Regions from separate parts of the Psychrobacillus sp. FSL W7-1493 genome, predicted to be linked through region 2. Evidence: a T-box and tRNA genes for the amino acid it is inferred to sense, from the RefSeq annotation. Region 2 holds a T-box; the other holds one or more tRNA genes.
What was found. The T-box of region 2 lies ahead of metG (methionine--tRNA ligase). A T-box ahead of a tRNA ligase gene usually reads a tRNA of that ligase, here a tRNA-Met.

Region 1: it has a tRNA-Met gene. The T-box ahead of metG (methionine--tRNA ligase) is inferred to sense a tRNA for this amino acid. The anticodon was not compared.

What each region holds. Positions count from the first base shown of each region.
Region 1 is NZ_JBBOSB010000001.1:943,427-950,411, reverse strand. Features, by position in the region: gene MKX96_RS04755 (threonine aldolase family protein) at 62-1,138, shown strand; gene MKX96_RS04750 (hypothetical protein) at 1,173-1,307, opposite strand; gene MKX96_RS04745 (alkaline phosphatase family protein) at 1,461-3,026, opposite strand; gene MKX96_RS04740 (potassium channel family protein) at 3,206-3,676, opposite strand; tRNA gene MKX96_RS04735 (tRNA-Leu) at 4,070-4,151, opposite strand; tRNA gene MKX96_RS04730 (tRNA-Cys) at 4,184-4,257, opposite strand; tRNA gene MKX96_RS04725 (tRNA-Gly) at 4,264-4,338, opposite strand; tRNA gene MKX96_RS04720 (tRNA-Gln) at 4,345-4,416, opposite strand; tRNA gene MKX96_RS04715 (tRNA-His) at 4,418-4,493, opposite strand; tRNA gene MKX96_RS04710 (tRNA-His) at 4,529-4,604, opposite strand; tRNA gene MKX96_RS04705 (tRNA-Trp) at 4,630-4,703, opposite strand; tRNA gene MKX96_RS04700 (tRNA-Tyr) at 4,712-4,795, opposite strand; tRNA gene MKX96_RS04695 (tRNA-Thr) at 4,805-4,880, opposite strand; tRNA gene MKX96_RS04690 (tRNA-Phe) at 4,885-4,960, opposite strand; tRNA gene MKX96_RS04685 (tRNA-Asp) at 5,104-5,179, opposite strand; tRNA gene MKX96_RS04680 (tRNA-Met) at 5,183-5,259, opposite strand; tRNA gene MKX96_RS04675 (tRNA-Val) at 5,404-5,479, opposite strand; tRNA gene MKX96_RS04670 (tRNA-Glu) at 5,502-5,576, opposite strand; tRNA gene MKX96_RS04665 (tRNA-Ser) at 5,600-5,691, opposite strand; tRNA gene MKX96_RS04660 (tRNA-Asn) at 5,698-5,772, opposite strand; rRNA gene rrf (5S ribosomal RNA) at 5,782-5,897, opposite strand; rRNA gene MKX96_RS04650 (23S ribosomal RNA) at 6,019-6,985, opposite strand, start outside.
Region 2 is NZ_JBBOSB010000001.1:1,838,612-1,861,508, reverse strand. Features, by position in the region: gene MKX96_RS09385 (hypothetical protein) at 1-152, opposite strand, end outside; gene MKX96_RS09380 (IS3 family transposase) at 296-1,183, opposite strand; gene MKX96_RS09375 (transposase) at 1,180-1,467, opposite strand; gene MKX96_RS09370 (MFS transporter) at 1,578-2,774, opposite strand; gene MKX96_RS09365 (MarR family winged helix-turn-helix transcriptional regulator) at 2,774-3,187, opposite strand; gene MKX96_RS09360 (GNAT family N-acetyltransferase) at 3,314-3,808, shown strand; gene MKX96_RS09355 (class I SAM-dependent methyltransferase) at 3,805-4,584, opposite strand; gene MKX96_RS09350 (HAMP domain-containing sensor histidine kinase) at 4,720-5,955, opposite strand; gene MKX96_RS09345 (hypothetical protein) at 6,147-6,431, shown strand; gene MKX96_RS09340 (NUDIX domain-containing protein) at 6,478-6,978, opposite strand; gene MKX96_RS09335 (DUF2785 domain-containing protein) at 7,012-7,842, opposite strand; gene MKX96_RS09330 (hypothetical protein) at 8,205-8,921, shown strand; gene MKX96_RS09325 (hypothetical protein) at 8,990-10,198, shown strand; gene MKX96_RS09320 (amidase family protein) at 10,448-11,914, opposite strand; gene MKX96_RS09315 (DinB family protein) at 12,181-12,654, opposite strand; gene MKX96_RS09310 (hypothetical protein) at 12,801-13,274, opposite strand; gene metG (methionine--tRNA ligase) at 13,386-15,062, opposite strand; T-box leader at 15,117-15,373, opposite strand; gene MKX96_RS09300 (cation-translocating P-type ATPase) at 15,611-18,205, opposite strand; gene MKX96_RS09295 (amidohydrolase family protein) at 18,411-19,763, opposite strand; gene MKX96_RS09290 (serine/threonine protein kinase) at 20,195-21,064, opposite strand; gene MKX96_RS09285 (DUF2268 domain-containing protein) at 21,165-22,103, opposite strand; gene MKX96_RS09280 (SDR family oxidoreductase) at 22,201-22,897, opposite strand, start outside.

The DNA.
Region 1 (6,985 bases), 900 kb from region 2:
AGAATAAAAATACATTATACTTACAGTATGGTAAAGACAAAACAAGATAGGGGAAGATTACATGAATGATTTAAAAAGTTCCTTTAACGAATGTACATATTATTTATCCGGTCATAGGAATCGAGATATCTCCGTCTTAAAGGATGCATTGAAGGATGTTTCTGAGGACCAATTCAGCGATATCTATGGTAACGGGTCTATTATAGAAGACTTTCAGAAGAAAATGGCTAAACTTTTAGGTAAGGGAACGTCTGCATTTTTCCCTAGCGGTACAATGGCTCAGCAAATCGCCTTACGTATTTGGTGCGATGAGAAGCAGCTTAACCAGGTTGCCTATCACCCTTTATGTCATTTAGAAATACACGAGATGGATGGTTTAAAGGAATTACACCAGATTAAAACGATCCTGCTGGCAGACAAGAATCGAGTAATTGAGCTAGAGGACGTAAAAAACCTTAAAGAAGACATAGCATGTCTTTTATTGGAGCTACCTCAAAGAGAAATTGGTGGCCAGCTTCCTAGCTTTGAAACATTAGAACAGATTTCAGCCTATTGTCGTGAAAATGGTATAAAGCTTCATTTAGACGGAGCCCGACTTTTAGAAGTATTACCGTACTATAATAAAACAGCCTCTGAGGTTTGCGACCTATTTGACAGTGTTTATATGTCTTTTTATAAAGGAATTGGTGGTATTGCGGGAGCTATTCTAGCCGGTGACGAGGATTTCATAGAGAAATCTAAAATTTGGAGAAAGCGTTATGGTGGAACACTTATAAGCTTGTATCCTTATATTCTATCAGCAGATTATTATTTTGATAAGCGAGCACACAAAATGAAGCAATACTATCAAAAATCTGTAGAGCTAGCACAGCTATTTAATAACTGTAAGGATATTTACACCGTACCAGAAGTACCTGTTTCCAATATGTTTCACGTCTATTTTAATCGTTCACAAGAGGAAATGGCAGCTGTTATAAGCAAAGTCCAGCTTGATAATCGCATAGGGATATCCAGCTATTTAAGTGAGCTGGATGGGGAGAAATGCCAAATTGAAATAAGTATTGGAGATTCTTATCTAGAAATTCCAAAAGAACAACTAGAACAATTATTTTTGAATTTAAATGAAGAAATGAAATAAAATAAAAGACTCTTAACGTCTCGTTGAGAGTCTTTTATTGCTGTTGCTGATACTGTTCACTTTTAAGTTCTTCATATATATGGTTTGCCTTGCTTTGCGCTTCTGCTTTAGAAGTTGCGTGTACCTCGATAATTTTTCCTTCGATAATAAAGTTATATGTTTTAACCATTTTAAATTCCTCGCTTTTCTTATTTTTGATTCTAATTATGTTATTCCCTATTGTAGAAAAATAAAACTTCTTAATAATGGAAATTACAAATATTTATTGGGACAGTAAAAAGTCCATAATTACTGTGCTTACATAAAAAAAGGTGGCTCCCATTTATGAGCCACCCAACAACCCTATTACCCACTCCTTCACATCCACGAGTCGGTTGGATGGTGGTCTTTCTGTCTCACCCGAAACGATTAGGGGAAAAACGGAATCTACCCGATGGAGAGAGCCATGTGCACCCCCACCAGCATGATCATGACTATGTTTTTCAATAAATTCGTAAGAAGGCTTTGCATCTACTATGATAACTTTTCCGGTTTGGGAGTGGAGTGCTCCGTACAGCCGAGCTAGTCCATCAGGATATGTGTGATAACGTAAAGTTCCTTGCTCATCTTTTATATCTAAAAGAGACAAATCTCCATCTAATTGCCACGACTGCTTATATTCATCCATATAAGGACCATTTGGAGAGAAGGTGAGTTCTTTATCGTCTGAGCTTACAACATGATTTATTTGTTGTTCATCGCTCCATGCAATAAAACCTATTCGTTCATCCTTTTTTAAGCTTTCTACTATATCAGAAAAAGGAATTTCTTCATCATTTAAATAGATGTAGGCCATTCGTTCATTCACTGCGATGGCTAGTTGTGTATTTTCTTTTCCTTTTTCTAAGAAGGTGTACCGCTTTAACAATTCATTCAAATCAATTAAAGCCGTTTCCTTTTCTTCCTTAACTGCAGATTGACCACTATCACCAAGGACTATCCATGTAACCTCTTCTACTGCCTTTTCCCAAGAGCCAAAATTATTTAACAGCTCTTGCAGTGCTTGGTCAGCCTTCTCAATCCCAGATTCATCACCAGGACCGTTTCTATGTATGGACGCATCCGCATCAGGGAGATAGGCTAGTGTAAAGGTAGGTAGGTTCCCTTGTTCAATTAGATAAGTCAGTTCATTAGATGTAAACTCATTATTTACTCCCATCCTCTTCCAAACGTATTTATATCGATCGTTCTCTGGATTGTATTGAGATAAGCCACCGAGCGACAAAAGCAATGGCCCATTCACCTTTATTTCTTTTGGCAATAGATCTGTAATAGAAAGAAGCTTAGGTACTTGTAAATCCTGCTTAAAGCTTCCCCGGTATAATAGACCATTAATAGAAGCTGTGTGTATTTGAGCACTTGCCAATTGTTCATGAATCGTTAGAACTTCTTTACTTAAATGGGTTTCATTCAGATGAATAACACTATCAGCCACTACATTTTTAACCCCATTGTCCCATATCTCCGCGATTCCACTTCCATAACTGACCATGCGTGCCTCATCTTTATTAAACCAAATCAACCCGGGGATTTTATGCTGATTTGCATATGTTCCAGTCAACAAGGTGCTATCAATTGTAACGGACATTGTTGGATAAGAACTAATAAATTCTGGATAAAAATCCCCATTATTTATTAAAAATGAAAATGCAGGTGCCTCTCCCTCTTTTATCGTCTTTTGCAATGGTTCTGCCATTAAAGAATCGACAACAATAAGAACGATCGGCTTTTTAGTAGCTTCGATCTTTACATCATTAAACTTTTTAGTTGGAGACATCGAAATAGCTAATATAAGTCCTCCACATACAACAACCAATATAGCTAATATGATTAGTATTGTTTTCTTCACTTTTAGTCACCTATCTTCCATTCATAGTGTTAGTATGGTGATTTCCAAATGATTACATGCTTATTTAATGATAAAAACTCATGGCTTTCGACTAAATGTGTACAAAGATATTCTTGGACCAGCCATTTATATAAAAATGATATCCTCACCAGTTGGACTACCTTTATAGAAAAGATGCATCAATTACCTGTTTGCCCATCATTGTCACTGCCTTGCTCATCTTCATTTTCATTTTTTGCACCGTCTCCACTGCTACCTTCTTTTTCATCCAAAGCTCTTATAAAAAATGCCGTTGGTAACAAAAGACCAATTGCTGCTTGTATTAGTGCAAAGAACCGTGCCTTTCCCACAGGCACCAAGTCACCATAGCCTACTGATAAAATGGTTACTCCACTGAAATAGAGATAATCTAAAAAATTCTCTCCTCCATCCTTCCCCTCTTCAGTGCTGACTCTTACTACATCTCCTTCCATAGACAATAAGTAATAAAGAACAGCAAATCCAAAAGTAATGCCAAGCATAGCGAAAAATAGCTTTTGGAATAAAGTTGACTGAAAATAGCTTTTCTTATATTTATGACCTGAAAAGAAATAGTATAAGGTTGTTACCATAAATAAGATCGTCAATCCCATTAGTATCGTAGAAAACATGCGTCTATTCCTCTCTGTCTCTCGAGTCCATCCAGTTTGAGTTGTATGAAGTTTTATTAATGTCGATATGACTATCTTGTCAATCGAATGTAAAAATATACAAAGTAACTAATATGAAAACGGAAATATAGATACGCATTCAATTCTTGAAAAAGTGAATGTACAGGTATTGAGACATTGAAAAGATTTTCAAGAGCTATTCTAACAATTTAAGTGATTTTCATTTTAAGCAAATATAACTTTTTTGATATAACTATTACTTCTTCCGAGACATTCAATTACTCCTATGCACGGGATTTTAGCTTATTTCAGTCCTCTTATTGAAACAACAAAAAAGACCTCTAACAAGTAGTTAGAAGTCTTGATATGTATGACTTTATGTCATGAATATGATACCGGTGGTCGGGGTCGAACCGACACATCCGAAGATACGGGATTTTGAGTCCCGCGCGTCTGCCAATTCCGCCACACCGGCATATTAAAGGCAGTAAATACTTTTTTAAAAATTGGAGGCGGCAACCGGATTTGAACCGGTGATAAAGGTGTTGCAGACCTGTGCCTTACCACTTGGCTATGCCGCCTTAATTTGGAGCGGAAGACGAGGTTCGAACTCGCGACCCCCACCTTGGCAAGGTGGTGTTCTACCACTGAACTACTTCCGCAAATAACTGGGGTACCTGGATTCGAACCAGGGCATGACGGAATCAAAATCCGTTGCCTTACCGCTTGGCTATACCCCAATGGGGCGACCGATGGGAATTGAACCCACGAATGCCGGAATCACAATCCGGTGCGTTAACCACTTCGCCACGACCGCCACAGAATAAAAAAAAGAGCTAACCAGATAGAATATGGGGCGACTGATGGGAATTGAACCCACGAATGCCGGAATCACAATCCGGTGCGTTAACCACTTCGCCACAACCGCCATTATTCAAAGTTAACTTATTATTTGGCAGGGGCAGTAGGAATCGAACCCACATCAAAGGTTTTGGAGACCTCTATTCTACCGTTAAACTATGCCCCTATAAAAACTGGTGGAGGGGGACGGATTCGAACCGCCGAACCCTAAGGAGCGGATTTACAGTCCGCCGCGTTTAGCCACTTCGCTACCCCTCCACTAGACAGTGGTGCCGGAAAGAGGACTTGAACCCCCAACCTACTGATTACAAGTCAGTTGCTCTACCAATTGAGCTATTCCGGCGTAATGGTGGCTCAGGACGGAATCGAACCGCCGACACAAGGATTTTCAGTCCTTTGCTCTACCGACTGAGCTACTGAGCCTCTTCGATTTACGCTAAGCTGTACAACTCTTTGTCAGCTTCACTCACTCATTCAGTCACGTACTTTAGTACGCTCCTTCTTTCGTTCGATTGCTTCCTCGATTTGCTTGCTTATCCTAAATCTCTAACATATTGAATAATAAATGGCGGTCCCGACCGGGATCGAACCGGCGATCTCCTGCGTGACAGGCAGGCATGTTAACCGCTACACCACGGGACCATTTGGTTGCGGGGACAGGATTTGAACCTGTGACCTTCGGGTTATGAGCCCGACGAGCTACCGAACTGCTCCACCCCGCGACAATAATATTAGATGAAATTTAAACCATCCTACGCATTTAGTGAGTTTTACGTCTTCCACGCTTCGCTTGCGTCGACGTTAATCGCTTTCTTCGTGAAGCGATTTACTCCACCCCGCGATAATAATACTTGCTAAATTAATAATGGTGGAGGATGACGGGCTCGAACCGCCGACCCTCTGCTTGTAAGGCAGATGCTCTCCCAGCTGAGCTAATCCTCCGTAATGCTGGTTTAAAATTAAATGGTGACCCCTACGGGATTCGAACCCGTGTTACCGCCGTGAAAGGGCGGTGTCTTAACCGCTTGACCAAGGGGCCATTATGTATTAGAGAAATCTATCTGGCGGAGAGCAAGGGATTTGAACCCTTGAGACAGTGTTACCCGCCTACACGATTTCCAATCGTGCTCCTTCGGCCACTCGGACAGCTCTCCTAGAAATGGCTCCGAAGGTAGGACTCGAACCTACGACCGATCGGTTAACAGCCGATTGCTCTACCACTGAGCTACTTCGGAATAATATCCGCCTAGCGACGTCCTACTCTTGCAGGGGGAGACCCCCAACTACCATCGGCGCTGAAGAGCTTAACTTCCGTGTTCGGTATGGGAACGGGTGTGACCTCTTCGCCATCATCACTAGACTTGAATAATTACTGAAAGACATTTTCTATTATATCAACTATGTAGATTATTACAAGTGTTTTTTTAATAAAAAATTATTCTTTCAAAACTGAATAAACTGACATCTTAGAAACAAACATTTTGGTTAAGTCCTCGATCGATTAGTATTCGTCAGCTGCACGTGTCGCCACGCTTCCACCCCGAACCTATCTACCTCATCGTCTTTGAGGGATCTTACTTACTTGCGTAATGGGAAATCTCATCTTGAGGGGGGCTTCGTGCTTAGATGCTTTCAGCACTTATCCCGTCCACACATAGCTACCCAGCGATGCCCTTGGCAGAACAACTGGTACACCAGCGGTGTGTCCATCCCGGTCCTCTCGTACTAAGGACAGCTCCTCTCAAATTTCCTACGCCCACGACGGATAGGGACCGAACTGTCTCACGACGTTCTGAACCCAGCTCGCGTACCGCTTTAATGGGCGAACAGCCCAACCCTTGGGACCGACTACAGCCCCAGGATGCGATGAGCCGACATCGAGGTGCCAAACCTCCCCGTCGATGTGGACTCTTGGGGGAGATAAGCCTGTTATCCCCGGGGTAGCTTTTATCCGTTGAGCGATGGCCCTTCCATGCGGAACCACCGGATCACTAAGCCCGTCTTTCGACCCTGCTCGACTTGTAGGTCTCGCAGTCAAGCTCCCTTCTGCCTTTACACTCTTCGAATGATTTCCAACCATTCTGAGGGAACCTTTGGGCGCCTCCGTTACACTTTAGGAGGCGACCGCCCCAGTCAAACTGCCCGCCTGACACTGTCTCCTACCCGGGTTACGGGTATGGGTTAGAATTTCAATACAACCAGGGTAGTATCCCACCGACGCCTCCTCCGAAGCTGGCGCTCCGGGCTCTAAGGCTCCTACCTATCCTGTACAAGTTGCACCAAAATTCAATATCAAGCTACAGTAAAGCTCCACGGGGTCTTTCCGTCCTGTCGCGGGTAACCTGCATCTTCACAGGTACTATAATTTCACCGAGTCTCTCGTTGAGACAGTGCCCAGATCGTTACGCCTTTCGTGCGGGTCGGAACTTACCCGACAAGGAATTTCGC
Region 2 (22,897 bases):
TGTCCCTCTCCCTTTTCCCAGAAAACTGCATCTCCAGCTCTTACCTGTATCTTCGTTTGTTCATTACCAGTTACCCATCCCTCTCCATTAACAATTAATAATAGCTGGGGCATAACAGCCTTATGAAATCCGATAACACCATTCTCCTCCAAGTGCATACTGGTCTTCTGTAAAGAAAGTAGACAAATTAATTCACAACTTTTTTTCTTCCACTACCGCGCTGTCGCTTGCTGGGATGGTGAAAACAGGATAGGTCACAACCATACCTATCCTATTTCCACCATCTCTGATTTTCTCACCCTGCAGCCAAAAGACAACTTTTATTGAACGCTTGTTCAAAGTCTACAGGACTCACATAACCCAACGTGGAATGCCTTCTTCTCGTATTATAGAATTGGTCAATATAATGCCCAACCGCTTTGATTGCTTGCTCACGCGTCTCCCATTTATGGCGGTAGATCAACTCTTTCTTGATCGTCGCATGGAACGACTCGATACAGGCATTGTCATAAGGATCTCCCTTGCGACTCATGCTGCCCTTCATTTCTCTTTCGGTCAATAACCCGGTATAATCCTGCGAACAATATTGCGATCCACGGTCCGAGTGATGAATTAGTCCTTCCCCTGGGTCCCTTATCATAATTGCCTGTTGGAGGGCTTCGAAGGGTAATTCTTTTTTCATATTGTCTCTAATACTCCAGCCAATAATTTTTCGTGAAAAAAGGTCCATCACGCTCGCCAGATATAACCACCCCTGTATAGTCCAGATATACGTTATATCTGTTACCCATACGGTATTAGGTGCTTCCGCCAAGAATTTGCGTTCAAGCAGATTTGGATAGATAGGATGTTGGTGATTGGAATCCGTCGTCACCACGTAAGGGGTCGCTGATGTCGCACGGAGTCCCATCTCGTTCATTCGTTTCCCTATTGTCCGCTCACACACGTGAACACCTTGCGCCTCCAAATCTTTTGCGATTCGCGGGCTGCCATAAGTTCCATGACTTTCAATGAAGCTGGTTCGGATGAGTTGGTTGATTTCTTCTTTTTCCTCTTGAATTCTGTTCCGTTTCTCTTTTTCTCTCAACCATTTGTAATAACCACTAGTTGAAACCTTTAAAACTTCAGACATCTTCACCACGCGAAACTCATTTTGATGTTCCTCTATGAACGTAAATATCACGTGTGGCCTTTGGCGAAGACATGCATGGCCTTTTTTAAGATTTCATTTTCCTCCTTCAGTTCTTTTTCGTTCTTCTCTAGCTCTGCTATGCGTCTTTTCAGTTCTGTAGAAGAGATGAGATGTTCATTATTTGAAAGCTCCTGCTTCTTGTTGTAGGCCCTTACCCAGGCACGAATTCTTTGCGGCTTGATCCCATGTTCATATCCTAATTCGGTTGCCTTTCTTCCATCTTCGATTACCAATTTCACCAGATAATCACGCATTTCTCTACTTGTCCTTATCATAATAAACACGCTCCCTTTATTTTCTATAAGTATGAAGGTCGTGTTTTAACATGTCTACTTTTTATACTATCTCTAACTGTTTTACAAAAAAGATTATGAAGTTAATTCATTCAGGATATTTTTAAAAGTTCTTTATCTCTTCTACCATGCAGTAAGTAATAAATAGGAATACAAATTAGTATCAAAAAGACCATGGAAAGAAAAATAGGACGATAACCGCTATACGGTACTACGAAGCCTAATAGGAATGGACCTACTCCTAATCCAATATCATATAAAATAAAATAAGTGGATGTTGCAAGACCAAATCGATGTGGTGGAGTTACCTTCACTGCTACACTTTGAGCGATTGAATTAAAGTTACCATAACCGACCCCAATGAGTGCTGCTGCAAGTAAAAGCATCCACCCAGCAGTTGCCTGGCTGAATAAAAACATACCGATAGCAAACAAAACTAAACAAGGATACGTTACAATATTAGCTCCTCTAGTATCCATCAGCTTTCCTGTAAAAGGACGAGAAAAAATAACGACTATAGCATAAATTAAAAAGAAATAACTTGCTGCAGTTACTAGATTTATCTCTTCAGCATAGAAGGATAAAAAGGACATGACACCAGAATAGCTAAATCCGATTAATAATGCCACAAAAGAGATAGGTATAGCTCTAGGCTCTATAAATTTCGATATAAATGAGCTTTTTTCCATATCTTGATTTGGAAATTTAGGTAATGGCACATCTATCTTTACAATCGCGTAGATGATTAAGCACACAACCGAAAGCACTACATTCATAGCAAAAATCCATTGGAATCCACCTTCCATTTTCAATAATAGAATGCCTAGAAATGGACCTATTGCTGTTGCTAATATGGCACTTAAACTGTAGTAGCCTATGCCTTCTCCCTTACGAGTATTCGGTAAGATTTGAGCAACAATCGTGCCGGTAGCTGTTCCTGCAATACCAACAGCAATCCCTTGAAGTAGTCTATTAACAATAAGAAGTCCAATATTAAAAGTCGCAAAATATAAGGCAGATGTAATCGTAAAAAATAATAATCCTATCCACAATGTTTTTTGAGTCCCTATATTCCCTATTGCTCTACCTGCCCCTAATCTGCCTATTAGAGACCCTATTATGAAAATACTTGATACTAGACCTGCTGTGCTAGTAGTTGCTCCATATTCTGACTGAGCATAAGAAGCAATCGTAACGATTAATAAGTAAAACATTAAAGTAATTATAAAATTGATCAAGGAAATGAAAAGAAATTCCTTTGTCCATAATTTTTCTTTTATCACTGCCATCATCTTCCCTTTAAATTAACAAGTAGCTTTTCTAATACTCGTTCTGTAATTTTTCTTTCCTCTTCCGTGATACCTTTTAATAGGTCCATTTGAAAGGCTTCTACTATTAATTTTGCTTCCTTATATTTCAAAACACCTAGACTTGTTAAATGCATCACTTTTTGTCGCTTATCCTGGCCTGTCCCTATGTAGATTAGGTCTTGATCTACTAGCTTTTGAGCAATCGGAGTTACGGACGGCTTTTCTACTCTCCAATAAGCTGCTACATCCGTAAAGGTTGAAGGCCCCTCTTCTTGCAAAATACGTATCAGTCCCCACTGTATTTCTGTTAAGCCTAGTGGCATCAATAAATCATGCATTTTGCCACTATATGGTCGAGAAATCAATTTTAGAGTAGTAAAAAATGGTTGCATTTCAATTCCCCCTAAATTAGTTAGTTAGGCTAACTAATTTTAAACGTTTAAATTATATTTGTAAAGAAAACATTTCTTGCCATTTACAATTCAAATACTTATATTTTTTATAAGGGGGGAGTATCTATGGAAATGAGGCTAGCAAATGAAAAAGATTGGGAGCAAATCAAGTATATTTATGAAGCAGGTATCTCTACTGGTAACGCAACCTTTGAGACGAGTGCCCCATCTTCATATGAACAATGGATTTCAAAAGCGGACAAGATATGTACTTTCGTCATGCTACATAATGAAGCGGTAAAAGGCTGGTGCAGACTTAGCCCTGTCTCATACAGGGCTGTTTACGCAGGAGTTGGGGAAGTAGGTATATACGTTCATCCAAAAGCAATCGGTTTAGGTATTGGAAATAAGTTACTTGGAAAGTTAATCGCTAGTTCAGAAGAACAAGGCTATTGGATGCTACAGGCAAGTATATTTCCAGAAAACAAAGCTAGTATAGAACTTCACAAGAAAAACGGTTTTAGAGTGGTGGGATATCGAGAGCGAATTGGAAAGCATAATGGAGAATGGAGAGATAACTTACTTTTAGAAAGAAGAAGCAAGTTCATTGGTAACGATTAAACTGTTGCCCGAACAATATAGTAAGAGTTCGTTATAGGTAAGCCATTCATCTCATGGAGACCAAAAATCTCCGTTATCTCGTTTAGGTTTTCATTTTTAATTTTCTCTGTCACGAATGGATGCTGTCCAAAACATCTTTTATTTATGATGTCCATAGGGCTGTGTAGTATTTCTATATTGCTCACCGTTTCGATTTCCCATTTATCAAAGTTCGCTGTCTTTAATCTTTTTTGTATAGCCTTTAATGTTGAATCTCTTGGTAACTTGGCTTGAAAGAGATTTGGAAATAAAATAGGAAGTTCCTTGTCCATATCATCACCAGGATGCAATCCGAGTACAGCTCCACCTTTTTTTACAGTTTGCGTCAAAGCAAGATATCCTGATGTGGGCCCTTTCCGAATATATGCACAGTCAAATTCATCTTCTGAAAAGGACAACTCTTCTTTCGTGCTACCTTGCACGAAAGAGACGTTATCAGGCTTCTTTCTTTTTCCCTGTTCAATAAAGAGGTTAGTTACATCAAATCCTACTATTTCTTTTGCAATAGGGCTACATTCGATAGCGAATTCTCCATGACCACATCCAACATCTAATACTTTTTTAGACGCAATCATTTTTTTAACCTCCTCATCGAAAAGAATTTCTCCATTAGGTTTTAAAATAGTAGAATTCCATGAATAAGCATATTCTCCTTGTTGTTTCCCAAGCTGGTTGTACCATTCGAATGAATGAGGTTCGATCCATTCTGCAAACAGAGTTGGATTTAATAATGCCATAAAATACCCTCCCTATATTGTTCATTGTACATATCTAAAACTCCAGGCTGCTTATAGTGATACTAAAAGTTGAGCTTACCTAAATGGAAGTGACTCTATACTAAAAAAAGAAGCACTAATATTTAGCACTTCCTTTTAAACTGGTAAAGTCAGAGTGAATGTCGTTCCTTTACCCTTCTTACTTTTTACTTCTACATTTCCTTTTAGCTTGGAGATTGTCCCATAAACCATCAGCATACCAAGACCAGTTCCTTCTTTTTTATTCGAGTAATAAGGCTTCCCTAACTGACTTATTTCTTCTGAAGACATCCCAATACCTTGATCTTTAATGGTAATAACAAGGTGTTTTCCTAGTTGTACAGCTTGGACAAAAAGAATCCCCCCCTTGCCCTTCATCGCTTCAACACCATTCTTTATTAAGTTAATAATGCATTGTTTCATTTGATTTGAGTCAAATTTAATCTTCGCTGTGTTCTGAAACTCAAGAATGATTTCCACTTCGTTAAATTTAGCAAATGGCATCATAATATTTTTTACATATACGAGCTCCTCTTCCATAGTAGAGTGAACCATATGGACGGATTGTGGCTTAGCAAATGCTAAATAATCATTTAAAATACTTTCTGCTCTATTCAACTCTTTTAGAGAATATTCTATATAAACTTTGTCGTTTGGTGTAATATCCTTTGAAACGCTTAACAATTGTAAAAATCCATTTGTCACTGTAAGCGGATTTCTAATTTCATGAGAGACACATGCTGATAGCTCGCTCATCACATGCAATCGCTCAGAACGAAGAAAGTTATCTCGCTGTTTAATATTGGACAGAATCTTTTCAATCATAATCATATTAAATAGCATAATGACTGCATAAGTAATAATAACGTAACCAACAACGTTCCAATATTCGGATGTCAACGTTTCAAAATAGGTGGATAACGAAATTAAGTAAGTCAACCCGTTAACTAATACTATTATTATGCCTGTAATTATTCTATTTTTAGGGGATAGGCTAATAAATTTTTTATGCACCAGTGGAATAATAATAAAAGTCAATGTTGAAAAAATAAACGACTGAAACATTCCCTCTCCACCAACAAAGAAACGTACAATATTTAACGTAATGTATAAAGGTAATAGTGTCTTGTGGCCGCCATATAAAGCCAAAGTAATAAACGGAATATATCTTAAATCTACTGTAAAACCTAATTCTAATCTTATTGGATAAATCATACACAAAAACATAGAAACAATTGAAGAAAATATATAATAAAATAAATTTTTTTTACCCTTATAGTTATCTATAAAGATAACAAATAGCAGAACAGGTAAAGTTATAAATAATATATTGATCAAAAATGTTTGCAGCAATGATGGTCCTCCTCGGAGCTTCTTCCATATACACAAATATAAATTATAGCATATATATTACCAAGTCTTTCATATTAAAATTTTGCTATTTTCAAATTGATTCAAGAATAAAGTTTAAAGTTAAAAATATGAGGTAGACATAAAGTAGGCCTAGAAAAAACTTTACTAACTATGAATGGAGGAATTTTAAAATGAAGAAAAGAATATTTGCTTTACCAATAGTTTTAAGTTCAGCATTACTATTAGGAGCATGTGGTGATGGAGACGATGATATCAATGATATCGAAGTAGAGGACCCGACTTTTGAAGATGATGGACAAAATGATACAGGAATTGATTCTGAAAATGAAGGCGAAGTAGATACTCAAGATGATCAAGACAGTACTACAGGAACTGATGGTACTGATGACACTACCTCTACCGAAACTGAAGGTACTGAGACAGAAGGTACAGATAGTGGTACAGAAGCTAAATAATAACCAAAAACCTCGAAGCATAAATGCTTTGAGGTTTTTTTTGAACTTAGCTTATATACTTGATCATTTTTGCTTCGTCGATGATAGAAAGGATTATATCATGATCATCAATGATATAAGGAACTTCTTCTGGTTCAACCCAAATACGCGTCGTTGTTTCGTGCTTCCGCTGAAAGGGCTCGCATTCTTCTATATCCAACCGATAAAATAATTGATAACCAATCATAGGATACTTACCATTTGGTTCAAAGTAAGGATTTTCTTCATGATTTACCTCAATAGCCCCAATATAAGTAGCTTTTCCCTTTACATACCCTTCTTCGAAGACCTCTCGGTGTAATGCTTCTTCTGGAGTTTCATTTCCTTCTATATGCCCTCCAGGTAGATTAAATCCCCTCTTTTTCACTTTAACTAATAACATTTTTCCTAGGTGAAAGCAGCATCCGTGTACACTTGTTACTGTGTCTTTGTTTCCTATTAACTTTGAACGCTGCCACTTTAACCTTACTGGATGTTGCCCCCATACCACTGTTATTTGATCAGTCATCTATTTTCTCCTTTTTCCGTACTGAACCTGTGATTACTCTCTCTTGTACATAGCTTCATGTAAATTTTTCAATGTTTTTTTGATTTGATGCTGCGTATGTATATTTTGATCGAGATATGTTAATCGAAAATAAAGAGATTTTAAGAAGTTCATTACATTAGATCGATATTTGTAAAAGACTATGCGATTCTGTTCTTTTAAGCTTGTCCCCAATAAACTCTCAAAGTTATGTACCCATTCTACAAGCATTTCCTCCAGTAAACCTTGTTCTATCAGTGCTTCCACTGCAAAGATTAATCGTTCATCCTCATCATCTTGGAGAACAGTATCCTTCCAAATGCAAGCTTTTATAACGTTTAGGCATTCTTCAGCGTGTAATAGATCGTACGAAGGATGACTAATAATAGATTCAAAGAGATCTGCGCCGTGAGCAATACTATGCGCCCACCCCTTCCCATCTACATAACCTCTCACATCCTTTTCTGTCAGTAAATATGTAATCGTTTTTTTATAGACTTCTTCTAATTGCTGTTTTTCCAAAAACTCTTTTGTTTTATCCTTTTCTACAATCAAAGCAATGACTAAAGATGAGAATGATCTAGTAAACACTGTATCGGTGTCTTGTTCACCTATGCCTTTAAATAAATATTCTTCTGTTAAACAGATGTCTAGTATTTTTAACATGAGATCGTTTGACAATTTATCGTTCTTTATGAGCCCGTAAAAAGTTGAGTAAATTAAACTATCTCTTAGCTCGGCATCCACTGAGCCTATATGAATAAGCATTTCTTTTATGACTTCCTCAAAATTTTCCAGCTCTCCTTTTTCATTTTGCCATTCTCTTAATATTGTTTTTAGTTCCATTTTATTCCTCCTTAATAAACATTCTCTTATTATTTCTAGAGAAAGGAACTCATTTCCTTCTTTACTGCTATTTATTTTCCCAAATTCAATTATTTGTATTAAAAATTTACCAACTAAAATAGTAGATATTTTAATTTATATTCTCAATGACATCAGGCTACAATCGTCACTAATTGCTCCCCATACAGAAACATACTTAATATGAGTCTAAATTTCACGTAGAGAATATTAAGATTTTTTATTTATAAAATTCAATTAATTTAATTACCGCGGTATATTTTGTGATTTTTTTCCCAATTGTAAATTTGTACTAAATGATTAAAATTAAAGATGTAGTAAAAATATGAAAAAGGAGTTGTATTATGAAAAAACCATTCGCTGCTCTATCTGTAACAGCTATGCTACTCTTCTCGACTTCCTTTGCCTCTGCCAACAGCTATTCTTATCTTGATGAAATCTTGTCCCTACAACCAGATGTATCTTCTGAAGAAATGATGTCCAGTGTTCGTGAAATCGCAAAAAACACCGGAGAAACGGAAGAACAGATTTTAGAACAAATCTATAAAGAGTTAAAAAACGATCAAGCTCAAGGATTGGCTGAAGCAAAGTCCAATCAAACTCAAGGCGCAAGTGGTGGAACAGTTAGTGTAGGTAACAGTACTAAAGGTAACTTCTACTACACACCTTCTCAAACAGCCTATCTTGATCATGGTCATGTCGGACTTTATTATACTTCTACTACAATAGTAGAATCCGTTCCTTCTTCTGGTGTTCGCACAATCTCTACAACTGCTAGAAAGGTAGATAGTTCGGGTGCTCTAGTTAAATCAGTTAGCACAACTTCAACAAATAGAAATAATGCTGCTAATTGGGCCTATTCACAAGTAGGTCAGAGTTATTCATATAATTTTGCAACTAACAGATCTACTGGACATAACGGAGCCAAAAACTGTTCGAAGTTAATTTGGTCTGCCTATAAATTAAACGGTAACTTAGATTTAGATGACGATGGTGGACTTGGAGTATATCCTAGAGATGTGCGGGATGCACCAGGTACAACTCTAGTAAGAAACATTTAACATTAGAATGACAATAGGACAGTGGAAATGCTGCCTATTGTCATTTTACCTTTAGGAGGGTTTTTTATATGAAAAAAAATATAGTTTCTGTAATCGGAATCATGGGCCTAGGGGTTATTGTTTACTTCGCCTACACGCTTTTTTTCACACCTACACAAGCAAATAGCAGTTTACTTCTATCTAAAGCGGATATCGAGGAGGAAAATTTTCTACATAACAAAAAGGCTATTCTGTATCTGTCTACTACAGCTGATCAGGACATAGACGGGGAAGGATTTAGTTATGCTGTTTTTATTGAAAAATCAGGTAAAGCCCAAGCATTAAAAATGGAGGGATTGGAGTTAGGAAGCACAGTAGTTTATGAAAATAAAGTTTTTTTAGAGGAAAAAGATATGGTACGCCTAGTGGGTGAGGAATATAAGGAATTTCCAATGAAAACTGACCAGTACACAGGTGAACGTACAGGTTATATTCAAGACGAGGAAATATTCTTCAGCATTTATAACAGTGGATTTGCTCAGGACGGAAACGGATATCGTTCAGATGTTCGGTTTGGAAACGAGAAAAATTTTCAAACAGATAAAATCCCCTTTTATATCGCAGCCTCTGGTGTTGAAAGTGACAAGGTAAATATTCTTACCCAGGATGTAGATAAAAATGAATTCAATTTAAAGGAAGTAACATTTGATACATCCTTAGAGGTTGATCATTTATCGAAAGTAGACACACCAAAAGATGAGTTTTTTAACGCATTAGCCCCTGTATTATCAGATCAATCATATTACTATTTAATCTTGTCATCAGCGATAGATGATTTCAACGAAAAGACCAGTCTTTATCGAATCAATAAGGAAACTCTTCAGCAGGAAACGTATGATTTCATAGAATATAAGGATATGAAGGATCTTGTGGCGACTATTCCATATAATTTTAAGAATTCTGCTTATATATATAATGACATGTTGTACTTTATCAATGGCTTAGGGGAAGTTTACACCTTTGATACAAACACGGAAGAAATCCAGCTAAAATTCTCTTTAGAAGATGCTAGTGAATCTAAAATAAGAAATAATGAAGAAACTTATTTTAAGGATGGTTCCCTTTTTGTCCTAAGATATAGTGAAGATAAGAAAGAAAAATACTATTTAGAGGAATATGATTTAAACAATGGCAATCGAGTAAGTAGCCTTGATATAACTGGCTTATCCGAACTATTATCAAGCGTTCAAAGAAAAAGTATTTACTCTTATGATTTAAAGGTATTCGATTCACAATAAATTATAGAGCTGGGACAAAACGCATCTTAGAAGTTCAAAAGCCCTGAAAATTTTACAAACAGTAAAATTTTCAGGGTTTTTTTGCTACTTCATCATCGTTGTTCTACGCTTCAACGAATGCTTTCCGTGGGGTGATGTTTTATTTGTCTCCACGTTCATACCTACGTCGCCGCCTGCCGCTACAATCCATATAAAGAAATTTTTCGTGTTTGAATGGTAAATTGCTATTTATGAACTTGACTCATCCATTTAAATTTTAGGGCTAATTCTATGTTTAGTAGCTTGCTCGTAAACATAAGCAAGTTTAATTAATATTCCTTCACTAAAAGCTGTTCCTGCAAAGGTAATCCCAAAGGGTTTACCGCTGTTCATATAGCCTGCTGGAACTGCGATGGAAGGATATCCAGCCTTGGCACTAATCGTTGAGCCGATGTAGGAAGGAAAAACAATTGCATCTAGATTATACTTTTGTAAAGTATAATCTATACCCTTCTCTTGGGAAAAGTATAAATCTTCACTTCTTGCTTTTAAATACTCTGGAGCTGTTAATGTATTTGATAGATTTTCTCTCAGTTCCAACATGTTTTGTCCATACTTTAAGTTTTTTTCTTGATTTTTTTTATTGAACTCAATTAATTCAGAAAGTGAATGGACTGGTAAATTAGTTGGTAATTTGGAAAGATAATTATCTACACTATGCTTGAACTCATGTAGTAACACTTCTCTGCTCCATTTTCTATGAAAGGAAGGTATTTCGATATCCTCTATAACCTCTGCCCCTTCCTCTTTTAAATGAAAAACTGCTTGCTTAAATAATTTATCATCATATTCCTCGGAATTGTAGAAACGCTCATCTGCATTATGCAATATACCAATTCTTGCTCCCATTAAACCATTAGAATCCAAGTAAGGAGTATAATCTCTGCAAGAGATTCCTTCACTTTTGAAGGTTGCAACATCATTAAGGTCTACCCCTGTTAAAGCACCTAACAAAATAGCTGCATCTGCAACCGTTCTTGCAATTGGTCCAGGAGTATCTTGAGAATATGTAAACGGAATGATACCTTCTCTACTGATTAATCCAACTGTAGGCTTTATACCAACTACTGAATTTTGTATTGCAGGACTTAGAATAGACGCATCTGTCTCCGTTCCAACTGCTAAGACTGCAAAATTTGCCGCAACAGCAACAGCAGACCCTGAACTAGATCCACCTACGAATAGCTTCTCATCCCCATATGGATTTAATGTTTGCCCGCCACGCGAGCTATATCCTGCCCACATTGTCGATGACATCCCATTCGCCCATTCTGTCATATTTGTTTTACCTAGGATGATTGCGCCTGATTGACGAAGCTTTTCGACTAAGAAAGCATCTTGATTACTAATATAGCTTTCTAGCGCAAGCGACCCAGCGCTTGTATGCATAGAATCATTTGTTTCAATATTATCTTTAAGCAGAACAGGTATCCCATGTAATAACCCTCTCATGCCTTGTTTCTTTCTTTCATAGTCCAAAGCCTCTGCTATAAATAAAGCATGAGGATTTATCTCGATAATTGCATTAAGATTAGGACCATCCTTATCAAACTTTGCAATTCTATTCATGTAAAACATAACTAATTCTTTTGAAGTTATTTCTTCTTTGAGTAAAGCAAAGTGTAGGTCTTTGACTGTTAACTCTTCTTTTAAAAAGGGGTTGAACTTTATATTCAATTTAAAAGCTCCCTTGGAAAGTAATTTTTGTGTAAACACTGTAATTACGACATCATTTAGACTTCATAATTTACTCTAACTTTAACACTTATCTATCAAATTAATAGTATATTAAAAATTTTTGATATATAAAATATATTCCCCAAGAAGATTTTGCAGTTTCCTATAACACATTTTTAAAACCAGCCTTAAGCTGGCTGGTTTCTGTTCTCTCTCTATATATTCTCTCAAAAAACACCTTCATTTATAAAATGAAGGTGGCTTCTTTACATCTGTTGTTCTTTTGTAGGTCCCATAACTCCGGGTACCTCTAATCCTGCTTGGCGAAGTAAAACGGTCATTTGACCTCGATGATGTGTTTGATGGTCTATAATTTTTCGTAATATTAGACCACGTGGAATAGAAGTGCCAAACGCCGGTACTTGCTCTACCAAATCTGCATCCGTTAGAGATGCTGCGGCCTCTCTAAAAGCGCCTGCCATTGTTTCATAAGCAGAGACAATTGTTTCAACTGATCCAGGTACTTCCTTAGGGTTCCCAACAGATGGTAGGTCAATTTTTGCTAGCTTAGCTAGAAAAATGGGTGTTGTCGTTAAATGCCAAGCTAACCATCCTAGTGTATTATGGTTTTCTGCAATTGCTTGGTTCAGCCTATCATCTGTCATTGCTTTAAAAACGTTAACTGTACCATCAGCTGACATCGTCCATTCTTGTAATAAATCTTCTGTTTTACGATACATATGAATACCTCCTAGTTATATCTATTTTCATTTTAATTTAAAAGTCGCCTTATTCAAGTAAAAGGACTTACTAAATATGAATTCAGATCCAGGATAAAAATAAAGTATCATCATTTAACTTAGCTGGAATATATAATTCCAACTGGTTATTTCTCTTCTTCAAAAAACATCTTCCCATCTCGATACTTTGCATATGGGTCATCTTTTTCACCAATCAATAACTTTCCTTTAACAATGTAAGCAACTTCATTCCATTCACTTTTTTCTCCATCCTGCTCTACTTCAAGCTTGATATGGTGCCAGAATGAGTGCCCGTCTTCGTACTCGATCTCTACAATTGCAAAGTCTTTCAGTTTATACTTTTGTTCTTCCAAGAGATTGATTTTTTCTAAATATATAGCTTTTGCTTCCTGTTCGGATAAGCCAGTTTTACCAGCTAACTTACTCTCTTCTGTATCATATAAATGTAATTGTTTAAATGCTTTCTCATAATCCTCATCTATTATTGCTTGATAATAATTTTGAATAATATTTTCAGCTTTCTTTTCTTCTACGTAATTACACCCTGTTAACATCAGTATAAATAATAATAACAACAGAATTGATCCTGGTTTCTTCATATTAACCTCCCAACATTAAGGAAATTGAAACAACTACTACAAATTAATTAATTCATTTTTTAAATTTTAACATAAATATCCATATAAAAAAATGGGTTCTTCTAGTGCAACTCAACTCTTCAACTGTTTTTCCAGATAATCAATTTCCTCTTGAATTGTACTAGGATCTATTCTTGCAAATAGTGGTTGTATATTGCTTATGTTATCTACTTTCACTTTTATTGGATTCCAATAGAATTCTTCTAATTTTAATATGTTTCGTACTTCCTCACTTGAGAAAGGAAGGAACGGTGATAATATTTGAGCAACATTTCCAATGATATATACGCAACTTGCCAGAGTATCCAAACAGCTATCCCTATCTTCCTTTACTTGTATCCACGGTTTCTGAACGTCAAAGAATCTATTCGCTTCACGAATATATGAAAAGATAGAATCTATTGCTAATTTGAACTGACCTGCCTCGACCAATTGCCCAACCGTTGTATATAAGTTTATAGTGGTTTCTTCTATTTTTTTATGAATTGCTCGATCAGGAATTGTTCCTTCAAAGGACTTTTCAATGAATTTTAATGTGCGATTGATAAAGTTTCCATATGCTCCAAGCAGCTCCCCATTATGACTATGAATAAATTCTCTCCACGAAAAATCCGAGTCTCTATTTTCGGGGGCATTGCTTGTTAAAAAGTATCTTAAGGAGTCCGGATGATATTTCTCTACAAAATAAGGAGCCCATACCGCCCAGTTTTGGCTAGTCGAAAATTTTCTCTTTTCCAACGTTAAATACTCGTTGGAAATGATATGAGTTGGAAGTGTTTCTTGACGAATACCTTTAAGTATCGCTGGCCATATAACGGTATGGAAAGGGATATTATCTTTACCATGAACATAATAGGAAATGGTTTGTTCATTCCAAAATTCTTTTTCATCCGTTTGATTAAGAGTGGCCCATTCCTTACTCGCTGAGTAATAACCGGAAACAGCCTCTATCCATACATACACTTTCTTTTCCTCGTATCCTTCTATGGGTATACTTACCCCATTTGGCAGATCCCTTGAAGCCGCTCGATCTCGAAGCCCTTCATTTAAATATCGCTCGGTCAGGTGAACTGCATTTTTTCGCCACGCATGATTTGCTTTTGCTGACGTAAGATAATTCTCTAGCTGCTCCTGAAAGCTGCTTAGTTGAAAATATAAATGCTTTGTAGCTTTAACAGTCGGCTCATTTCCACATAGCTTGCAACTTCTATTTGTTAAGTCCATAGGGTCTATAATCAAAGAGCAGGCATCACACTGGTCCCCTCTTGCGCGGCTTCCGCAATTTGGGCAATTCCCCTCCACATACCTGTCAGGTAAAAATTGATTATCAGTGGCACAATAGATTTGCTCTATTTCATTTTCGTATATATAACCATTCTTCCACAGTTCTAAAAAGATTTGCCTAACCACTTTATGATGATGATCACTATCAGTTCGAGTATACATATCATAAGTAAAGCCCAGACGCTTAAAGGTTTCTTTAAACTCGTTATGGTATCTATCCGCTATTTCTTTAGTTGTGACGCCTTCAGAATTAGCACGTATGGATATGGGAGTACCGTTACAATCGCTCCCAGAGACATACAATACCTCCTCTCCCTTTTGTCTATAATATCTCGCCAAAATGTCGCCTGGTAATAAGGCAGCAATGTGTCCCAAATGTAGGGACCCATTAGCATATGGCCATGCCCCTCCGATAAAAATGTTCATTTTGATTCTCCCCTTTTCTTCATTAAGTTTTTTAGCCAAGTTAGTTTTAAATATCTTCAGCCAAAATAAAAAACCTCAGCCTTATCGAATTTCGATAAGGACGAGGTTTTCTCGTGGTACCACCTTAATACTCAAATGGTTCGCACCATTTGACTCCATAAGTACATAGCAAAAAGCCTTTATACTTTGACATGGGTAACAAGTGCCAACTCTTGTCGTATCCTACTAGTTGTGAAACGTTCAGTACGAAGCTCCGAGATCATGTTCGAATGACTAGCTTGCCTCATTTCCACCATCAGAAGCTCTCTATATAACATCATCACTCTACTTTTCCTCTTCAACGCCTTTTTATATTAGGTTATATTAAAGTTATTGATGATTTTACTAAACATTTCTTTTTTTTACCGAGTGTACAAATTAAATGAAGCGATGGGTGATGGCTTATCGCTCACCCCGCGGAAAGCGTCCGGTTGGTGCGGAAATCAATTCTACTTTCTGATTTAAAGAGTATTATAATTCAACCCTAGCCTATAACATAGCATTATATTATTAGAATTATACAAAATGTTCCACTCATAAATCAATATTTATTTTTTAGCAAGGAAAAATCTATCTATTTGAATAACTATGAATGGTACGAAAGCCAATCCATAAATCATCGCTAGTTGAGAGCGACTTATTGCTGCAACGTCAAATAGCTCGAATATCAAAACTAGGTTCAAAAGAATGACACCAATTAGAAAAGCTATCCAAACAGTTAGATTCGAAAACAATCCAATTTTAAATATGGACTCTTTTGATCGGCAATTAAAGCCATGAAATAATCGCGACAAGCATAAGGTTGCAAACGCCATAGTAGTCGCGACCATTGTATCCCCAGTCGCCAATCCTATTTGAAAGGCGATAATTGTTACTGCTGCGATGAGGAAGCCCTCTAATCCAACCTGTATAGCAAACTTCTTATTTAGAAGCGGTTCCTTAATGTCCCTTGGCTTTTCTTTCATTACTTTTTTATTGTGTGGCTCTAAACCAATTGCAATGGCAGGTAAACTATCCGTCAGCAAGTTTATAAATAATAGATGAACCGGTAAAAAGGGTGCAGGTAAAGCAAGAATGGTTGCATACAGTACAACTAGGATAGCCCCTGTGTTACCGGATAGCAAAAACATAATGGAATTGGTAATGTTAGTGTAAATACTTCGCCCATTGGAAACTGCTTTGACAATGGTTGAAAAATTATCATCAGTCAAGATCATAGCAGAGGCATCCTTTGCAACTTCAGTACCTGTAATGCCCATAGCAACCCCTATGTCCGCTTGCTTCAAGGCTGGTCCATCATTTACACCGTCACCTGTCATCGCTACAACGTGACCTTTTTCTTGCCAAGCTTCTACTATACGGATTTTATGTTCTGGGGATACCCGTGCATATACAGAGACATTCTCGACTACGTCTTGTAATTCTATATCTGATAATTTTTCAATTTCCTTCCCTTCCATTACTTCCTGAGGACCTTCTATTATCCCTATTTCTTTCGCTATAGCTGTAGCGGTAATTTTATGATCTCCAGTAATCATAACAGGCTTAATACCTGCCTCAATACAATCTTCTACCGCTTGTTTAGTTTCTGGTCTTAAGGGATCCATCATAGCGACTAATCCAATGAAAGTGAGATCCTGCTCCATTTCCATGTTTACTATCAGGGAATCTACTTCTTTATAAGCAAACGCAAGGATTCTTAGACCATGGCTTGAAAAATGGTGGTTTGCTTGTTTTATCCTTTCGATTTGCCCTATGTTAATAGGTGAAATGCCTGTAGATGTTTCCATTCTTACTATTCGAGATAATAGCTCATCAACTGCTCCTTTTGTAATCATCATATATCGATTATTTATTCGATGAATCGTACTCATTAGCTTGCGATTAGAATCGAATGGCATTTCTCCTACACGGAAATATTGTTGGCGTACGTTCCCTTCATCAAAATTATATAGTTTACTCCAATTTACAAGCGCAATTTCTGTTGGATCTCCAATTTCTTTTTCTTCTGTACTTATCGAATCATTACAAAGCAACGCCATGCTCATTAAATTTTTATGGAGTGCGTTGTTGATATTAGCTCTATCAGCTTCTATGGTTTGCTCATTTACGTAAATATGCTGGACTGTCATTTTATTTTGTGTAAGCGTTCCAGTTTTGTCTGTACAAATAACAGAGATACTCCCTAAACTTTCAGCTGCTCGTAATTTTCGAATGATTGCATTTTCTTTTGCCATCTTCTGTGTGCCAAATGCAAGTACTATGGTGACGATTGAACTTAATGCTTCCGGAATAGCAGCTACCGCTAAGGATACCGCAAACATGAAAGAATCTACTAGCTCTCGGCCTCTAAGAATGTCTAGTCCAAAAATGATTAGGCATATAATGATAATGCCAATAGCCAATCTCTTTCCAAAGTGATCCAGATTCATTTGTAAGGGGGTTTTCTTTTCTTTTGCATTTTGCAACAGATTAGCAATCTTGCCTATTTCAGTAGACATACCAATGGACGTTACAATAGCACGTCCTCTACCATTAGTAACAAAACTTCCTGAAAAGACCATATTACGCTTATCTCCAATTGCTAGCTCCTCTTTAGCAATTAATGCTTCAATTTTGTCTATTGCTTCGGATTCACCTGTCAATGAACTCTCATTTACTTGTAAGCTATAGCTTTCCATCATTCTTCCATCTGCACAAATATAATCTCCCACTTCTAAATAGAGAACGTCTCCCACCACTACCTCTCGGGATGGAATTTTTATAACTTCTCCATTCCTCAGAACCTTAGCTATAGGAGCGGCCATTTCTTTTAAGCTATCTAATGATTTTTCCGCTTTAATATGTTGTACCGTCCCTAAAACTGCATTTAATACAATTACTATTACAATAACTATTGAACTTTCTAATTCTCCTAAAAAAGCAGAAATTACAGCGGCAACTATTAAAATGATGACTAGAAAATCATTAAACTGCTCTAAAAATACTTGTATGGCATTTTTCCTTTTACCTTCCTTCAATTCATTGAAGCCATTCTCTTTATGTCTTTGTCGTACTTCATAATCTGATAATCCTTGTTGAGTAACATCAAACTCTTTCATCACTTCTTGAACTGATTTTTGGTAGTATGCTGTGATATTCATTAGATTCCTCCAAACTCAATAGTTAAAATAGTTACATACCAATCAATCACTTAGATATGAATATATGTGCGAATTTAAGAGATTAGTACACAAATAATGATAGATTTAAATTATGATGCGATTTTAAGAGATTTTAATGCATATAAAAACAGGAGAGGCTTTAGAAATTGCCGCTCCTGTCAAAGATTCTATCTTATTATTTTAATTAGCTTGATTTATAATTGGTATCTAGAAAACTATTCATAAATTCCTCAATAGATTTTTTAATATTCTCTTCCACAGGAACTTTTTCAAGTAATTCATCTTGCGTGTATAAAGTCCCTCCCTTAATAATACTATGAATTTCTTTTGTGCAACGTATGTCTTTTAAAGGGTTTTTTTCTAGTACTACCATATCCGCAATTGTTCCTTCTTGAATGACTCCTATATCTTGTCTATTAAGGGCATCTGCTGCATTTATTGTTGCTGTCCTTATCGCATCTATTTCCGATAAACCATTTTTTACGAATAGCTCTAGCTCTCTGTGAAGCGCCATACCAGGAAAGGTGAAAATGCCAGCAGGAGTATCAGTACCAGCTACCACCCGGCCCCCTAAGTCAAAATAAGCTTTTGTAATGGCCTTGTTAAAGGTATGTTGCATTCCTAATTTACTCAAAGAACTTGTATTTTCGATAAAGCGTCTCCAATGCTGCATTAACACGGAGTTCTCTTTAATTTTGTCCATTATCTTTTCTTCCGAATACCAGTAATTCCGCATTAAATTGGCTTGGTCATACAAAACCATTGTCGGACAAAGTACAACATTATTTTCCACCAATACTTTACAAACATCTCGGATCTTTTTCTCATCAGGATTTTCCCAATCAATTTCTTTCCAAACACCTTCATTTGCCTGCATGGTCCAATTGGGGAAAATATCTTTTATAATACCCGAAGCATGCTCATTCCATTTAATACCCATTTTAGCAGCGTCAGTTGCAGTTACTTCCAAGGAGTGTATTAAATCACAACTGACTTCTTTCTGCTGAAGTTTTGCCTCATCAACAACTACCTGCATAATCTCCTTGGATAACCAACCATACACCTTAATGAAATCAGCACCCGCTTCAACCTGCCTTCTAACTTCTGCTCTAGCACTCTGTTCATCATTTACATTTATGTTCCATGGACTATTTTCACCCCACAAGCCAGGCGGTCCATCGATAATTCTATCTGATGAAATAACTCTTGGCGTTGGTGCACCTTCATTCGCATGTATTAGTTTTTCTAATTCACCAACATTCCCGCCCGTATTACGAACGGTTGTAACGCCTGCTGCAGTAAAAATAGGAGCATAATCTTTTTTCATATGTACGTGCATATCAATCAAACCTGGTATTACATACTTTCTTTTCAAATCATAAATAACCGCTTTTTTATGAATATTACCAATCTGCTTGTGGGCAGAAAAAATTCTAGTAATATAGCCATTTTGGATAAGAAGATGTGAATAAGTAGTTTTCCCAGTAGTTACATCTATTACATTAACATTTTTTAATAATAATACCGCATTCTCCATGGCGCTCTGTCCTTTTCTCCCAAGGTATAGGTAAGATACAAACTAGTTGTGATAATCATCTCGCATTTTTTATAAGTTTCAAAAGGTCTCATCTTTCTATTTCCCCGATTTCTCCCTTTTTCAAACACGGTGTTGGCTTCAGTTCACAAAGACTATTTTTTGTTTATAAACTCATTAATTTCATTAAATAGTTTGCTAATCAAATATTGTTTTTCGTAAGTTATGGCATTAACTCACCTAGAAAGTTAATTGGATGAGCATAAGCTACTTTTATTATTCTATCCATCTAGTTATTTTTCCTTTTAAATACAAAAATATAATTTTATAGAAGCTGATTCATTTCTATCATACGGAAAAGTGTAAACAAAATGCCTCTTGCATAGTAACTGCAAGAGGCACACTATATACTTTTAAATTAAGGGTTACAGCTATTACACTTTTTCGGGAGTATAAGTACCATATTCCTTTACGTAAAACTTCCATTCGGTATAGAAATCTATAACTGAAGCATAACGATTGTTCCTATTCTTTTCCACTGCTTTCTTAGCTACCTGATATAATTCTCTCCCTGCTTCCCACGTATCAGAGGAACGGTCAAGAGTTCCACCAACTAAAGCGAATGCCATTGCTCCCATATTGAAAACATTGGATCGACCATCAATTTCGGATGCGAGGGTAAACTCTTCTGGTGACATAAACCTGGAAGAGCCCCAAAGCCTTCCTATTTGGTTATAAAACGGTTTTACTTGATACAAATCCACGTCACATATTTTAGTAATATTTTGTTTAAAATCATATAAGATGCTTCCATCGTAAAAGTCTATCGCTACATAATTATTTTTTTCTACATGAACGTGAAATTCAAAAATAGTTGAAAGAGATTGTAAGCGTAATTCAAGTGGAAGCTTCTTAAATCTATGACAAGCAGAGTTTAGTTCAACATTCTTTTGTATGTTTAATCCATCAAACCATTCGAACACTAGTACAAATCCTTCTCGGAGCTCCAAATGATCAATTAGTTTAACTAAGTAAGGATGTTCTAACTCTTTATACACTACCTTTGCATTTTTGAGTTTTTTTATAGCTTCTTTAGGATCTCCTGCATAGTTTATAGTTTGAGCACCAGCATATTTTATAAGACTTTTCACATTCCCCTTCTGTACACCAAATGAGATATTACCTGAATCTTGCTTATCAAAGACACAAAAAACCTCTCCAAAATCGTTCAGCCATTTAAAATCATGACGTTCTTTTAACTGAAAGGACACTCCGTCTAACACTAATGATTGTGCATATCTCACATTCGTTCTCCCTCCATAAGAAATTCAAATTCACGTTTTTAAAAAGTTCTCCGCTTTGTAAGATGAGAAAGTAAATTCATGGTAATATCCTATGCTCTCTTTAGTCCGCATATTGGCTCTTAGCTAGTATGTCTTGCGCTGACATCTTGGTCCATTCCTCTATTGAAACGTCTCGATTTTCTTCTAAAAAGCTTTGCATGATTTCATAACCAATTTTGTAATTAGTCCATTTAGCTATCCCTTTAAAATGATTACCATTGAAAAGGAAATGCCACATTTCTGATTCCTCGGAGTTCAAGTTTTCCATGAAAATTTCCCACCCATGCTCCTTATAATAACCGGAAAGGGGCTGTAGCCATGCTGGTTCCATTTCTGGATATATGGTTTTTGAAAAAGTATCTGCCTTTCCCTCCAACACACTTCGTTCCAGCAAGGTCGTTGAATATCCACTTTCCATCGCGACTGTATGATGATATTCATGTGCCACGGTATATTTTAGAGAGCGCTCTGTAAAAAGAGGATTTATCTCTAAAATGAAACCATCTTTATTTAAGACTAATCCACCTACATATTCTAAGTCTTTTAACGAAGCTTCCTCCTCCATAAAAGAAGGAAATATATAGACTTTCTTGTCTTCTCCTGGTAAATTGTCTACGGAATCCTTAAGAGCTTCCTTGATCCATTTATCTATATTATTTTCTTGCTTTTTCAATCGTGTTAAATATTCTCCTACTTTATCTATATCCTTGGGTGCTGATATTTCTTCATATAGAGAAACTGTATGATTTGTACTTTCTCCGAAGGCTTTCATTACTTCTTGCTGAAATAATACTTTTATATTATCTGGTTCCTTTTCCGCCTTCTCGATAAAGTTCTCGTATTCATCAAAGAACGTGTATATTTCAATCTGCTGACCGTTATGCTCAAAAATCACAGGATTTTCATCCAGCAAAATTTCTGGTTTTTCCACATCTTCGTTACATCCAAACAAAAGAAGAGAGATAACTACAAATATAAACATTCTCCAATAGTTAATCATGAATTTCCCCCTGTAAAGTTGATGAAATGGAATAGATCTTTAACACAATTTTATCGGGCCATCCATTAAATGCTATACATTGGATTCTTCATGACGACTAGCCACGTACAAATCCACCCTCCGAATGTATAACCTGACCAGTAATCCAAGCTGCTTCATCACTTGCCAGGAAGGCTACACTCTCTGCGACATCTTTTGGTTGACCGATTCGCCCCATTGGAAATTTCGGTAATAGATGTTCTCTTATTTCCTCCGTCATCCAGGTAGAATCAGTCGGTCCTGGATTAACAGCATTTACTGTTATTCCTAGTGGTGCAACTTCTGTCGATAATGATTTTGTAAAAGCTGTTATAGCAGCCTTGGTTGCTGCGTAGGCAAGCTCGCCGGGCATCGGGCCCAGCTCTTGACCTGATGTCATATTTATGATTCTTCCGCTTCTTAATTCACTGTTTTTAAAGCGCTTGGCAAATTCTGCACTTAATAGAAATACTGTTCTCATGTTAACTGCATAATGATCATCTATCGTCTTGCTGTCTAAATTCAAGTATCCATCGTTTGTGGAATGAGCCGCATTGTTAACTAGGATAGAAGGCTTTCCTAGTTGCTCCTCTACAGCATTAAGGACAAGTGCGTAAGCCTCGCTGGCAGATAAATCAATGTCCAAACCTACACAACGGACACCTAAGTTGTTTATTTCTTGTTGAAATTGTTGAATCCATTCACTTTCGGCTTTCCAATAGGTAAAGAATATATCTATTCCTTTGGTGGCTAATTTTCGACAGATAGCAGTCCCA